Regions from separate parts of the Microbacterium sp. 77mftsu3.1 genome, predicted to be linked through region 1. Evidence: predicted binding sites of a transcription regulator. Region 1 holds the regulator's gene; each other region holds the start of a gene.

Region 1 (3,700 bases):
CTGCAGCAGGTCGAGTTCCTCGGGGGAGATGCCCCCTTCGGGTCCCACGACGAGGATCACGTCGCTCGCGTCGGCCGCGTCGATCTCGATGCGCGACAGCGCGACGGATGCCGTCGGCTCGAGCACCAGCATCCGTGCGTTCTGGGCGAGTGCCGCCAGTTGCCGCGTGGAGACCGGCTGGTGGAGTTCTGCCAGCCACGGCCGATGCGCCTGCTTCGCCGCCTCACGGGCGATCGTCTCCCAGCGTGCGACGCCCTTGGCGACCTTCGGACCCTCCCACCGCGAGACAGAGCGGGCCGCCTGCCACGGCATGATCGCGTCGACCCCGAGCTCCGTCGCCGCCTGGACGGCGAGCTCGTCGCGATCGCCCTTCGCGAGGGCCTGGACGAGGACGGTGCGCGGCGACGCCGCGGGGACCTCGGCGCGGGTGGAGACCTCGACCGAGACCTCTTTGGGCGCGGCGGCCGAGACCGTGCCGGTCAGCCACACGCCGCGGCCGTCACCCACCGTGACGTCCTCCCCCACCCGGATGCGACGGACGGCCGCGGCGTGGTGCGCCTCGGCCCCCGTCAGCCGGACGACATCGCCCGGGCCGGCGGCCCCGGCATCCTCGATCAGGAAGTGGAGGGCCACGATCAGCGCTTGAACTTGCCGCGGAGCTTGGAGAACAGACCCGGGTGGAACTCCGCCAGGTGAGGCGGGGCCGGACGCATCCGCTTCGCGAGCTCCTGCACGAGCGCCCGCGACTTCGGGTCGAGGTGCGAAGGCGTGACGACCTGCACGCCGACCCGGAGGTCGCCGCGCTGGTCGCCTCGGAGAGGCGTGATCCCCCGACCGCGGATGGTGAGCTCGTCGCCCGCCTGGACCCCGGAGCGGATGTCGAGGTCGACGGATCCGTCGAGGGACTCGATGGTCACACTCGTTCCCAGGATGGCATCGACCATCGAGACCTCGAGGGTCGCGAGCAGGTCGTCGCCGTCGCGGCTGAAGACGTCGTGCGGGGCGACGGTGACCTCGAGGTACAGGTCGCCGTTCGGGCCGCCGGCGGGACCGACCTCGCCGGACCCGGGGAGCTGGAGTCGAAGACCGGTCTCGACGCCGGCCGGGATGTCGATCGACACGGTGCGACGTGCACGCACACGGCCCTGGCCCTGACAGGTGGAGCAGGGGTACGGGATGGTCGTGCCGTAGCCCTGGCACGTGGTGCAGGGCTGCGAGGTGACGACGTTGCCGAGGAGGCTCCGGACCGTCCGCTGGATCTGGCCCGATCCGTGGCAGATGTCGCAGGTGACCGGCTGCGTGCCCGGCTGGCAGCACGAGCCCTGGCAGGTCTCGCAGAGGACCGCGGTGTCGACCTCGATGTCGCGGTGGACGCCGAAGACGACGTCGCCGAGGTCGAGGTCGACGCGTACGAGCGCATCCTGGCCCCGCTCGCGGCGTGACCGCGGACGGCCGGCGCGGGTTCCGCCACCACCGCCGAAGAAGCTCTCGAAGATGTCGCTGAAACCGCCGAAGCCGGCACCTGCACCGGCTCCGCCGAAGCCGCCTCCGTCGCCGCCCATGTCGTAACGCTGGCGCTGGTCGGGGTCGCTCAACACGTCGTAGGCGTGCGTCACGAGCTTGAACTGCTCGGAGGCATCCTCCCCCGGGTTCACGTCCGGGTGCAGCTGGCGCGCCAGACGCCGGTAAGCCTTCTTGATCTCCTCAGGGCTCGCGTCGCGCGCGACACCCAGGACCTCGTAGTGGTCAGCCACAATCACCTCTCCGGCCCGCGGGCCGATTCGTTCAGCGCGACGTCTCGTCTTCTTCGAGCAACCGCGTCAGATAGTGCGCGACGGCGCGGACCGCCGCGAGATTCGTGGGGTAGTCCATGCGTGTGGGACCCAGCACGCCGACGCGGGCGTGGGACCCGCCGGCGTCGTAGTCGCCCGCGACGATGGATGCCTCGGACAGCCCGAACGGCTCGTTCTCGCGCCCGATGCTGGTCGCCAGCCCGCGGTCGTCGGCGACCATCTCCCCCATGAGCCGCAGCAGCGTCACCTGCTCCTCGATCGCCTCGAGGAGCGGGTAGATGCTGCCGCGGAAGTCGGATTCCCGGCGGGCGAGGGTCGCGGACCCCGCCATGACCATGCGGTCCTGGCGGAACTCGTCGAGCTCCTCGCCGATCGCGCGCAGCACGACGCGGCGGTTCTCCTCGCGCGGGACCGGGGTCTCGTCCTCGAGGATGCGCGCGATCGCCGCCGCGCCGTCTCGGACACTCTTGCCCGTGAGCAGCGACGCCATCGCGAGCTTGAGCTGCGCGGCCTCGTCGGCTGACGGCTCGGACGACAGGAGCACGACGCGCTGCGACACTCGGCCGGTGTCGGTCACGACGATGATGACGATCCGCGGCCCGCCGAGGTGCACGACCTCGACGTGCGAGACGTTCGCCCGCGCGAAGGACGGATACTGCACGATCGCGACCTGACCGGTCAGACGCGTCAGGGAGCGGACCGTCCGGACGAGCAGGTCGTCGAGGTCACCGGTGTCCTCGAGGAAGGCGCCGATCGCGGAGCGCTGCGCAGAGGTGAGGGGGCGGACGTCGGCGAGGTGGTCGACGAAGACGCGGTACCCCTTGTCGGTGGGTACACGGCCCGACGACGTGTGGGGCGCGGTGATCAGCTCTTCGTCTTCGAGGAGCGCCATGTCGTTGCGGATGGTCGCCGCCGAGACGCCGAACTGGTGACGGTCGACGATCGCTTTACTGCCGACCGGCTCGCGCGTGTCGACGTAGTCCTGGACGATCGCACGCAACACCTGAAGACCGCGTTCCGAGACCATCACCCCTCCTCCGCTGGCACTCTCGTTCTGGGAGTGCCAATTCTACCGCGCGAGAAGCGATCTGCTCGGATCACTCGGTGAGTGCGCGGACGACGGCGTCGGCCAGCAGCCGTCCGCGACGCGTCAGCACGATGCGTCCCCGCACGGCCGAGGCGCCGTCGACGAGTCCGTCGGCGATGAGGGATGCCACGTTCCGCCGCCCCGCGACGGTCGCCTCGTCGACCGCGACGCCGTCCACGATGCGCGAGCGCAGCAGGATGACCTCGAGGCGGCGGGCCTCGGCATCCGGTCGCTCCCGTCCCGCCGCCGGGGACTCCCCCAGCGCCAGGCGCTGCGCGTACGCGGCGGGGTGCTTGACGTTCCACCAGCGCAGCCCGCCGACGTGGCTGTGGGCACCGGGGCCGTAGCCCCACCAGTCCTGACCCCGCCAGTACGACAGGTTGTGGCGGGAGCGCTGGGCGGGAGTCGTCGACCAGTTCGAGACCTCGTACCAGCCGTAGCCGGCTGCCGCGAGCAGCTCGTCGGCGAGCTCGTACATGTCGGCCTGCAGATCGTCGTCGGGGGCGGGTACCTCGCCGCGGCGGATCTGACGCTCGAGCTTCGTTCCGTCCTCCACGATGAGCGCGTACGCCGAGATGTGATCAGGTGCGAGCGCGATCGCCGTCTCGAGCGAGGTGCGCCAGTCCTCGAGCGACTCCCCCGGCGCGCCGTAGATGAGATCGAGGCTGACCGCGAGCCCGGCCTTCCGCGCCGCCGCGACGGCTGTCGCGATGTTCGCGGGGTCGTGCGTGCGGTCGAGTGCCGCGAGGACGTGCGGCACGGACGACTGCATCCCGATCGAGAACCGTGTGACGCCGGCAGCGGCAAGGGTCTGCGCGAC
Region 2 (3,700 bases), on a different contig from region 1:
GCCCCTTTCCGACCGCGACCGAGCCGTCCTCGACTTCGAGGCGCGGTGGCACGGGCACTCCGGGGCCAAGGAGGAAGCGCTCCGCGCGGAGCTCTCGCTGACGCCCGCGCGGTACTACCAGCTCCTCGGACGCATCCTCGAGTCCGCGGATGCCGTGGCCCACGATCCGGTCCTGGTGCACCGCCTCCGGCGTCTCCACGCCGACCAGGAGCGCGAGCGCCGCAGCCGCGCCAGGATCCTCCCGGCCTCCGCCCGATAGGATCCTCGGGTGCCGTCTCCGACATCCCCGCCTGAGCAAGAGCAGCCCGACCCGACGGCCCTCTCCGCCTCGACGGGTCGTCCCGCCGCCACCGACCGTTTCGACGACGTCTCCCCGAACGTGTCGCGGGTCGGCGCCCACCGCGCCGAGAACCCCCGACTCCGGATCGGGCTCATCGTCTTCTGGTCCGCCGTCGCGACCGTCGCGATCGTCGCCGCGGGTGTCTTCGGCACGCTGCTCTCCACGGGACGCCTCTCCTTCGGGCCGGCGGCCGGGCCGAGCGGCACCTCGCAGGTCGTCGCTCCCAAGGTCGACACCTCGTACCAGGTCCTCGTGCTGAATGCGACGGCCGAGACGGGGCTGGGTGCCCGGATCCGCGATCAGGTGATCGCGGCGGGCTGGGCCGATGCCGACGTCGAGGTGAGCAACGCGAGTTCCACCGACTTCCCGACGACCACGGTCTACTACGCGCAACCCGCGGACGAAGCGGCCGCCCGCGGACTGGCGGACGCGATCGGCGGCGCCGAGGTGTCGCTCGACGACACGTATCAGGTCGTCGCCCCGCCCGAGACGACGGCGGCGGATGGCGCGAGTCGGCCCCAGTTGGTCGTCGTGGTCGGCCTCGACTTCGGCAGCGAATGACGGAGCACACGTCGCCCCCCGGCGGCGTGTTTCGACGCCGTAAACACTTCGGTTCGGGGGTGTCAACAAAGCCCCGAACGGCGTCTGCGAGCGCGGAGCCGTGGCTAGCATTTCGATGTCCCACAGCTTCAGGAGATTCGCATGACCCAGGGAACCGTCAAGTGGTTCAACGCCGAGAAGGGCTTCGGCTTCATCACCCTCGGTGACGGACAGGACGTCTTCGTCCACTACTCCAACATCGACATGTCGGGCTTCCGGGTCCTCGAGGAGGGGCAGGCCGTCGAGTTCACCGTCGGCACCGGGCAGAAGGGCCCGCAGGCCGAGTCCGTCCGCGTCGTCGCCTGACGCCTGTCAGGTCTCGTATCGGCTCAGGAAGCGTCCGCTCAGCTCGGGCGGATTCAGCTCTCGGGCGGAGCGGTTCTCGATGGCCTCCGTCTCGTCGCTGTCGGTGACGGAGACGAAGAGGGTGACTCCGGCAAGCGCTTCTGCGCGCTCGGCCCGCAGGTGCGCGAGGGCGGCGATCAGCGCATCGATGTGTTCCTCGAACCAGCCGTCGGTGTCGTCCGACGATTCCTCGAGCAGCCGGGAGATCGGCGAGAAGTGCTCCCAGCCCGCCAGCTCGTCGCGCCACTCGGCGGTGTCCCACCGCAGGTAGGCGTCGTACCCGGGGGAGGCGAGGTCGCCGGCGGCATCCGCTTGCGACCTCTTCGACTCGTAGTGCTCGACGGTGGTGATGCAGAGCCCCGCGCTCATCGCGCCGTCGTCCGTGGTCAGGGTGACCGCGTACACCCGCTCGCCGGTGAGGGTCTCGATCGTCTCGTCGAAGGCGGCGACAGTGGCTTCCCGCAGCGCTCGACGCGCGTCGTCACGGTTCACGGAACGATCTCCTCTCGTAGGGCTGGACCCGTTCGACACCCCGGGCATCGGGCGCCGTCGCAGGCATCGGCGCGGCGCCGACCACGGTAGCGCGGGTCGCGGCCGCGCGGCTTGCACTCCCTATGGTCGAGTGCCAGAATGATTTAGCACTCACTCATCCTGAGTGCCAGAACGATCCCGCTCCCAGTCCCTGGGGGCACGGTACTGAACCTCACGTCCGGGAGGGACGACACACTTATGGCAAAGATCATCGCTTTCGACGAAGAGGCCCGCCGCGGCCTCGAGCGCGGCCTCAACACCCTGGCCGACGCCGTCAAGGTGACGCTCGGCCCCCGTGGCCGCAACGTCGTGCTCGAGAAGAAGTGGGGCGCCCCCACGATCACGAACGACGGCGTGTCGATCGCCAAGGAGATCGAGCTCGACGACCCGTACGAGAAGATCGGCGCGGAGCTCGTCAAGGAGGTCGCCAAGAAGACCGACGACGTCGCCGGTGACGGTACGACGACCGCTACGGTCCTCGCCCAGGCGCTCGTGCGTGAAGGTCTGCGCAACGTCGCAGCCGGCGCCGACCCCATCTCGCTCAAGAAGGGCATCGAGAAGGCCGTCAAGGCTCTCTCCGACGAGCTGCTCGCCGGGGCGAAGGAGATCGAGACCAAGGACCAGATCGCGGCGACGGCATCCATCTCGGCTGCCGACCCCGAGATCGGCGCCCTAATCGCCGAGGCCATCGACAAGGTGGGCAAGGAAGGCGTCGTCACCGTCGAGGAGTCCAACACCTTCGGCACCGAGCTCGAGCTCACCGAGGGCATGCGCTTCGACAAGGGCTACATCAACCCCTACTTCGTCACCGACGCCGACCGTCAGGAAGCCGTCTTCGAGGACCCCTACATCCTCATCGCGAACCAGAAGATCTCGAACATCAAGGACCTTCTGCCCGTCGTCGACAAGGTGATCCAGGACGGCAAGGAGCTCCTCATCATCGCCGAGGACGTCGAGGGCGAGGCTCTCGCGACGCTCGTGCTCAACAAGATCCGCGGCATCTTCAAGTCGGCTGCCGTCAAGGCTCCCGGCTTCGGCGACCGCCGCAAGGCCCAGCTGCAGGACATCGCGATCCTCACGGGTGGCCAGGTCATCACCGAGGAGGTCGGTCTCAAGCTCGAGAACGCCACCCTCGACCTGCTCGGCCGCGCGCGCAAGGTCATCATCACCAAGGACGAGACCACCATCGTCGAGGGTGCCGGTGACGCAGCGCAGATCGAGGGTCGCGTGACCCAGATCCGCCGCGAGATCGACAACACCGACAGCGACTACGACCGCGAGAAGCTTCAGGAGCGCCTCGCGAAGCTCGCCGGTGGCGTCGCCGTCATCAAGGCCGGAGCCGCGACCGAGGTCGAGCTCAAGGAGCGCAAGCACCGCATCGAGGACGCCGTCCGCAACGCGAAGGCAGCCGTCGAGGAGGGCATCGTCCCCGGTGGTGGCGTCGCGCTCATCCAGGCCGGCGAGAAGGCGTTCGCAAAGCTCGAGCTCGTCGGTGACGAGGCGACGGGTGCGAACATCGTCAAGGTCGCCATCCAGGCTCCGCTGAAGCAGATCGCCCTCAACGCCGGCCTCGAGCCGGGTGTCGTCTCGAACAAGGTCGCCGAGCTCCCCGCGGGCCAGGGCCTCAACGCGGCGACCGGCGAGTACGTCGACATGTTCGCCGCCGGCATCATCGACCCGGCCAAGGTCACCCGCTCGGCGCTGCAGAACGCGGCGTCCATCGCCGGCCTGTTCCTCACCACCGAGGTCGTCGTGGCCGACAAGCCCGAGAAGGCGGCGGCTCCGGCCGGCGACCCGACCGGCGGCATGGACTTCTGATCCAGCGCTGACAGCCAGCACGAAGGGCCCCTCCTCCGGGAGGGGCCCTTCGTCGTTCGCGGACGC
Region 3 (3,700 bases), on a different contig from region 1:
GAGCGTCGGCTGGGGAGCGGGGGTCGGCTCGGGCGAACCGGTCGGTGCGGGCGCGGGAGTGGGCTCAGCCGTGGGAGCCGGCGTCGGCTCCGGGGCCGGGGTGGGCTCGGGCTGCGGGCCCGGGCTCGGCTGGGGCTGCGGGGTGGGCTCGACGCTTCCGTCGCCGATCACGACCGAGCCGTCCGCCTTCACGGTGACCTTCGCGGCCATAGCCGCCGCGAGGTTCATCCGCTGCCAGCTCTCCTGCTCACCCACGTCGAGGGGGTTACCGGAGTCCTCGGCGGTCAGCGCGAGCACCTGTCGACGCTGCGCCGGCGTCAGGTCGGGGTGGGACGAGACGAGCAGCTCCTCGGCTCCCGCGGGCACCACGACCTTCTCACCCTTGGGGCCGATGTCGGGGAAGCCGTACCCGAGGTGCTCCTCGTAGTACGCGAGCGCCTTGTCGGTCGGCAGGTACGGGACGTCCTTCTTGATGCAGTTCTCGAGGGTGTCGCCGCAGCCGCGCTCCAGAACGCCGCGCAGTTCGTCGGCGGCTTCGTCGACGAGCGCGCGCATGGCCGGGTCGGCGAGGCGGAGCGCGATGATCTTCTGGCCCATCATGCGGCCGCTGATGACGTCGAGCGGGTAGTGCGCAGCCATCACGACGCGGTTGTTGCCGGCCTCGGCCGTGCGGGCGAGGATCTGCGGCGCGAGCTGGGGCAGCATCTCGGCGAGCGCCGTGCCCTGCCAGTACGCCTGCGACGTGTGGCCCGACGGGAAGGAGCCGCTCGTGGAACCCCACGCGTCGCCGCCTTCCTTGTCGCGGTAGACGAGGTCCTTCGTCTTGTCGAGACGGATGTACGGCCGGTCGTAGTCGAAGTAGTTCTTGGGCGGGTTCGTCGACGAGGTCGAGCCGAGCTTGCCGCCCTCCTTGTTGAGCAGCCAGGTCACCTTGGGCAGTTCGCCGTCGGCGATGGCCTCGGCGTAGATCGCGCCGAGCTTCTTCCCGAACGCGTCGCCCATGCTGACGGACATGTCCTGGTACTGGTCGACGATGGCCCGCTGGACCTGCGCCTTCGAGGCCGTCCGGTTGATCTCGCTCGTCAGCTCGTCGTTGTAGTCCATGACGGCCGCATTGCCGCCTGGGCCGCGGTCGGTGCGGAGGTTCTGGAAGACATCCATCATCCGGACCGACCAGTTGTCGGCGCTGGGAGCGCTCGAATCGCCCGTCGAGGCGGTCGCGTCCGACGAGTAGGTCGCCGTCTTCTGCGCCTCGGTGAATCCGTCCGCCGCGAAGGCGGGGACGGCTGCCAGAGTGCACGCGACGAGGATGCCGAGGCCCCCGATCGCGCCGCGAGTCCGGCTGCCTGCTCGTCTTGTCTGTTTCTTCACGCTCACGGGCGCGCCTCACTTCCATCGGTTGCGGGAGTCGTCGCAGACTATCGATGACACGCGGGTTTGTCAGGACATAGCGACAACACAGTTCATGAGAATGCTCTCCTGAGCGTGCGAACGGCACGTGACGGCGCGGTGAAGCCGAGGCGACCATCGGCGCTCGGCGCGTCTGCCCGCGGCGATACAGTTGACGCCATGACCGATCGACGCCTCGCCATCGCCGCGTGGGAGAGCCTCTTCCGCGCGCAGCACGAGGTCATGGCCGAGATCTCCCGGGACTTCGACGACGATCAGCTGTCCGGTGCCGAGTACGACGTCCTGCTGACGGTGACGCGCTGCGATGAGCACACCGCACGCCTGCGCGACGTGACCGCCAACATGCTCATCAGCCAGCCCAGCGTCTCGCGGCTGGTCGACCGGATGGTGGCACGCGGGCTCGTCTCCAAGCAGCCCGACCCGCAGGACGGCCGCGGCGCGATCCTCCGCGCCACCGACAAGGGCGCGACGATGTTCCGTCGGCTGGCGACGGTCCACGGCCGGACGATCGCCGAACGGATGTCGGTCCTCACCGACGACGAACTCGCACAGCTCGAGAAGCTGACCGCGCGCCTCCGCGGCGTGTGACGCACGCGAATCGCCCCGCATCCGAGACGGATGCGGGGCGATTCGCGTCAGTGCGAGGATGCCGCGGTGATCACTGGTCGATCGGCTGCGGATCGCTCTCGCGGGCGGAGATGGTCGGGGCCGAACCGTCGGCGACCACCTCGACCTTGCGTGGCTTGGCCTTCTCGCTCACCGGGATGGTGACGGTGAGCACACCGTTGCTGTAGGTCGCCGTGATGGCGTCGGTGTCGATGCCCTGGCCGAGGTTCAGCTGGCGCAGGAAGCTCGCGGTCTCACGCTCGCGCGTGATCCACTTCACCCCGTCGGCCGCCCCCACGGTGCGCTCGGCGCGGATGGTGAGCAGCTGGCCGTCCACGTCGATGTCGACCGAGCCCGGGTCGATGCCCGGCAGGTCGGCGTTCAGGACGTAGTGGTCGCCGTCGCGGAACAGGTCCATCGGCATCCGTCGCGGGCCGCGGCGCGTGTCGAAGAGGGTCGACGCCAGGCGGTCGATGTCACGGAACGGGTCGTAGGTTGCCATGATTCTCTCCTTCGGTGATGTGGTCTTAAAGTTGAGCCCCTGCGGCTCAAGTACGTTCAGATTAGCACTCTGACCCACCGAGTGCCAACGGTTCTCGCACGGCGAACGCCCACGTCGGAGACGGCCTTAGGCTGGCGACATGAGCGCCCACGAGACCGCCCCCGAGCCCGCCGACCCGTTCCTCTGGTTGGAGGAGATCGACGGACCCGAGGCCCGCGCCTGGGCAGCCGAACGGACCGCCGAGACCGAGGCGGCCTTCTTGGGCGACACCCGCACCGCGCTCGAGCGCCGCCTGACCGGCATCCTTCAGGACCCCGATCGACTCGTCGTCCCGAGCCGCCACGGCGATCTCATGTACGACCTGTGGCGGGATGCCGCAAACCCCCGCGGCCTGTGGCGACGGACATCCCGCGCCGCCTTCGCCGCGGGCGAACCGACCTGGGAGGTGCTGCTCGACGTCGACGCGCTCGGCCGCGAGGAAGGCGTGGCGTGGGCGTTCGCGGGCGCGGCTCACGGACCTGCGGGCAGCGGGCGGGCGCTCGTGCGGCTGAGCCCCGACGGCGGCGACGCCACCGTCGTGCGCGAGTTCGACCTCGACGCACGTCGTTTCGTCGACGACACCCCGTTCGCCCTCGACGCCGAGAAGACGATGATCGCGTGGGTCGACCGCGACACCCTGCTCGTCGCCACCGCACTGCACGGCGGCGGCGTGACCGACTCGGGGTATCCGATCAGCGCCCGCGCCTGGCGACGGGGCGAGTCGCTCGCGGACGCGCCGCCCATCGTGACGGGTGTCGCCTCGGACGTCGGCGTGTTCGCGCACGTCGACCGCACCGGCGGTACGGCGACGCCGATCGTGGTCATCGCGCACGACTTCTTCCACTCCGAATCGTGGGTCTGGGACGGCGGCGAGCCGCGTCTGATCGCCGTGCCGCAGGACGCGAACGTCGATGTTCACGGCGACCTCGTCACCGTGCGGACCACGACCCCGTGGCGCATCGGCGAGACGACGCATCCGTCGGGCACCCTCCTCATCGGTCCACTCGAGACCGTCACGGAGGGCGACGGGTCGAACCTGCGCGTCGCCTTCGCCCCGAGCGACACGGCGGTGCTCGAAACGTGGACATGGACCCGCACGCGCCTGGTCCTGACGATCCTCGACCGCGTGCAGAGCCGGCTCGT
Region 4 (3,700 bases), on a different contig from region 1:
GGCCGAGACGACGGAGCCGCCGGCCTCTTCGAACGCGGCCTTCGCGAAGCACGCGAGACCGGTGCCGTACGAGTCGTTGAGGATGATCATGCCGACCGTCTCAGCACCGTCACCGGCGATGAGGTTGCCGAGCACCTGCCCCTGGAGCACGTCGGAGGGGGCGGTACGCCAGTAGAGGCCCTTGTCCTTGTAACCCGTGAAGGCGGCCGAGGTGTTGGCGGGCGAGAACTGGATCGCGTCGGCGGCGATGACCTGGTCGATGAACTGCAGCGACGTGCCGGACGAGGCGGCGCCGACGATCGCGGTGGCGCCGGCGTTCAGCAGACGCGGGATCTCGGTCTCGTACGCCTTGTTGTCGGTGTCACCCGAGTCACCCTGCTCGAGGTTGATGGTGACGCCCTTGTCGGCCTTGTTGACCTCGTCGGCGGCGAACTCGGTGCCGGCGATCTCGGGCGGGCCGAGGAAGGCGAGGTTGCCGGTGACGGGAAGGGCCGTGCCGATCGTGTACGTGAGGTCCTTCGCCGGACCCTTGGAGGTGGACGCGTACTCCGGCGTGTAGGACGCGGGCGCTGCCTTGTCGCAGTCCACCGGGAAGTCTGCTTCAGCAGCAGGGGCGGCGGCGCTCGAGCCGGCGGGTGCGGGTGAGCCGGAACAACCGGCCAGGACCAGTGCGCTCGCGCCGATCAGGGCGAGTGCGCCCATGACCTTTGCCGTGCGCGATCGGGTGAGAACGCTCATTGTGCTCCTTGCTGTGGTGACACGAGTCGGATCGGGTCCGGCCCGGTGTGATCAACCTAGCGGGGAGGTCGTCTCGCGAGTGTTGCCGTTCGTTAACGATGTGTAACGAGGTGGGCACGCTCCCATAACGGTCGGGAAAGCGGCATCCGCCCCGGTTCAGACAGGGTCGGGGACGGCTGTCACGGCGCGCGTGCGCTGGCGACGCGAGGCCAGGAGCGAGTCGACGGCGAACACCGCGATCGCCACCCAGACGAGCCCGAATCCGATCCATCGCTCGAACGGCATGGGTTCGTGCAGGATGAGCACGCCCGTGAGGAACTGCATGATCGGCGCGATGAACTGCAGGATGCCGACCACGGTCAGCGACGTACGTCGGGCTCCGGCGGAGAAGAAGAGGAGCGGGATCGCCGTGATGGCTCCGGCCAGGAGGAGCAGGATCGTGTGGCCGGTGCCCTCGCGCCCCATCGTGAGCCCCGACGTCACTCCGACCGCGACGAGCTGGATGACGGCGATCGGCACGAGCCAGAAGGACTCGAGCGTGAGGCCGCTGACGGCATCCACCGACGGTCCGATGCGCTTCTTCACCAGCCCGTAGGTCGCGAAGCTCGCGGCGAGGGTCAGGGCGATCCACGGCACGTTGCCGACCGCCACGATGATGACGACGACAGCCGCGGCGGCGATGCCGACGGCGGTCCACTGGGCGGGGCGCAAACGCTCCTTCAGCACGATCACGCCGAGGAGCACGGTGGCGATCGGGTTGATGAAGTAGCCGAGGCTCGTCTCGACGACGTGACCCGTCAGGGTGCCGATGAGGAAGACCTGCCAGTTGACGTAGATCAGGAGACCGGCGACGAGGGTCCAGAGCAGGAGCCGACGATCGCGGAGGATGACGCGCATCCGCCCCCAGCCGCGGGTGACCGCGATCAGCGCGACGCAGAAGACGAGGCTCAACACGATGCGCCAGCCGACGACCTCCCACGGCGTCGTTGGCGCAAGGCTGACGAAGTACAGCGGGAGGAAACCCCAGAGCACGTACGCCGAGAAGACGAAGATCCCCCCGAGGGACTTCTCGCGGGCGGTCTCCTCGGGTGTCATGAGTACGAGCCTACGACGGTCATGACAGCTTGCGCGTCCGGCGACTGCCGACGTTCGCGCGGATCCCGCCATCGGCTCGGCAAAAGCACAGGGCCCGGATGCCGAAGCATCCGGGCCCTGTCGAAGGTGCTGCGTGTCAGCGGACGACGACCGCGAGGACGTCGCGAGCCGAGAGCACGAGGAACTCGTCGGCGCCGAACTTGACCTCGGTGCCGCCGTACTTGCTGTACAGGACGCGGTCGCCGACGGCGACGTCGAGCGGAACGCGGTTGCCGTTGTCGTCGATGCGGCCGGGGCCCACGGCCACGACCTCGCCCTCCTGGGGCTTCTCCTTGGCGGTGTCGGGGATGACCAGGCCACTTGCGGTGGTCTGCTCGGCCTCGACCTGCTTGATGACGATGCGGTCTTCGAGCGGCTTGATGGAAACCGACACGGTCTACCTCTTTCTTGCTGGTGGGGTCCTGCTTCAAGACTCATCAGCACTCGCTTGTCGAGAGTGCTAACGAAAGTCTAGGGCGCGGTTGGCACTCATGCAACGCGAGTGCCAACCGAAGTCCGGATGCCGCACGGCCTAGGCTGGCCGGATGGAACAGGCCGAGCTCACCGCCCTCCTGACCGCCCAGGGATTGCGGATGGTGGACGAGGTCGGCCCCCTGGCATCCACCACCGAGGTCGCCGCCGCCGTCTCGCGCCTGCGCGCGGCCGGCCACTCCCCCGATCTCGTCTCGGCCGTCGTCGGCCAGGCCCACCTGCGGGTGCGCGCCGCGGCGAAGTTCGGTCCGTTCGCGGACCGCATGCTGTTCACCCGAGCGGGTCTCGAGCAGGCCACGCGGCTCGAAGTGGCCGCGCGTCACGCGGGGCGGTTCCGGGATGCCGGCGCGCACCGCGTCGCGGACCTCGGCTGCGGCATCGGGGGCGACGCGCTGGGGCTCGCGGGCATCGGTCTGGACGTGCTCGCGGTCGACGCGGACGAGACGACGGCCGCGCTCGCGGCGTACAACCTCGCCCCCTTCGGCGAATCGGTCACCGTGCGGCACGGCCGTGCCGAGGAGACCGACCTCGACGGGTGGGATGCGGTCTGGCTCGACCCGGCCCGGCGCACCGCCGGCCATTCCGAGACCTCGCGCACGGCGCCCGAGGACTGGTCGCCGTCGCTGGACTGGGCTTTCGACCTCGCAGGACGGATGCCGGTGGGCATCAAGCTCGGCCCCGGACTCGATCGCGACCTCATCCCCGACGACGTCGAAGCGCAGTGGGTCAGCGTCGACGGCTCGACGGTCGAGCTCGTGCTCTGGTCGGGATCGCTGCGACGCGAGGGCGTCCGCCGGTCGGCGCTCGTGCTGCGCGGCGGCAGCGCCGCAGAGCTCACCGCGCCCGGCGACGCCGACGACGAGCCCGTCCGCGACCTCGGTGCGTTCGTCCACGAGCCCGAAGGCGCCGTCATCCGCGCGCGCCTCATCGGCGAGGTCGCACGGAGCCTCGACGCCGGCATGCTCGGCGGCGGCATCGCGTATCTCACCTCCGACACCCCGCTCACGAACCCGTTCGTCCAGTCGTTCCGGGTGCGCGAGACCCTCCCTCTCAAGACCGGCGCGATCGATGCGGCGCTTCGGAAGGCCGACATCGGCACGCTCGAGATCAAGAAGCGCGGCGTCGACGTCGACCCGGCGCAGTTCCGGCGCAAGCTCACGCTGCGGGGTACGGCATCCGCCACCCTCATCCTCACGCGGACGGGCGAGGGGCGGGACGCGAAGCGGGTCGCGATACTGGCCGACCGGGTCTGACTCAGCCGACCAGGGCGCCCTGCGTTCCGGCCCACCACAGCCACCCGGCGCTGTACAGCAGCGACGCGATGCTGAGCCCGAGA

Evidence for each region. Region 1 encodes HrcA, which represses chaperone genes, less so after heat shock. Its sites were predicted from a motif close to TTNGCACTCGNNNNNNNCGAGTGCNAA; they were not measured.
Region 2: the regulator HrcA is predicted to act here: its motif matches at 1,921-1,947, upstream of groL (chaperonin GroEL).
Region 3: the regulator HrcA is predicted to act here: its motif matches at 2,580-2,606, upstream of BLR68_RS13055 (Hsp20/alpha crystallin family protein).
Region 4: the regulator HrcA is predicted to act here: its motif matches at 2,355-2,381, upstream of groES (co-chaperone GroES).

The regions. Positions count from the first base shown of each region.
Region 1 covers NZ_FNCR01000004.1:242,444-246,143, reverse strand. The annotation lists gene BLR68_RS11980 (16S rRNA (uracil(1498)-N(3))-methyltransferase) at 1-633, opposite strand, end outside; gene dnaJ (molecular chaperone DnaJ) at 636-1,754, opposite strand; gene hrcA (heat-inducible transcriptional repressor HrcA) at 1,786-2,820, opposite strand; gene hemW (radical SAM family heme chaperone HemW) at 2,891-3,700, opposite strand, start outside.
Region 2 covers NZ_FNCR01000001.1:606,649-610,348, reverse strand. The annotation lists gene BLR68_RS03160 (DUF3263 domain-containing protein) at 1-259, shown strand, start outside; gene BLR68_RS03155 (LytR C-terminal domain-containing protein) at 269-901, shown strand; gene BLR68_RS03150 (cold-shock protein) at 1,043-1,246, shown strand; gene BLR68_RS03145 (DUF4303 domain-containing protein) at 1,253-1,777, opposite strand; gene groL (chaperonin GroEL) at 2,015-3,634, shown strand.
Region 3 covers NZ_FNCR01000005.1:29,966-33,665, forward strand. The annotation lists gene BLR68_RS13045 (acid phosphatase) at 1-1,377, opposite strand, end outside; gene BLR68_RS13050 (MarR family winged helix-turn-helix transcriptional regulator) at 1,570-1,998, shown strand; gene BLR68_RS13055 (Hsp20/alpha crystallin family protein) at 2,069-2,518, opposite strand; gene BLR68_RS13060 (prolyl oligopeptidase family serine peptidase) at 2,658-3,700, shown strand, end outside.
Region 4 covers NZ_FNCR01000002.1:732,783-736,482, reverse strand. The annotation lists gene BLR68_RS08475 (ABC transporter substrate-binding protein) at 1-738, opposite strand, end outside; gene rarD (EamA family transporter RarD) at 895-1,833, opposite strand; gene groES (co-chaperone GroES) at 1,970-2,266, opposite strand; gene BLR68_RS08460 (class I SAM-dependent methyltransferase) at 2,418-3,617, shown strand; gene BLR68_RS08455 (hypothetical protein) at 3,619-3,700, opposite strand, start outside.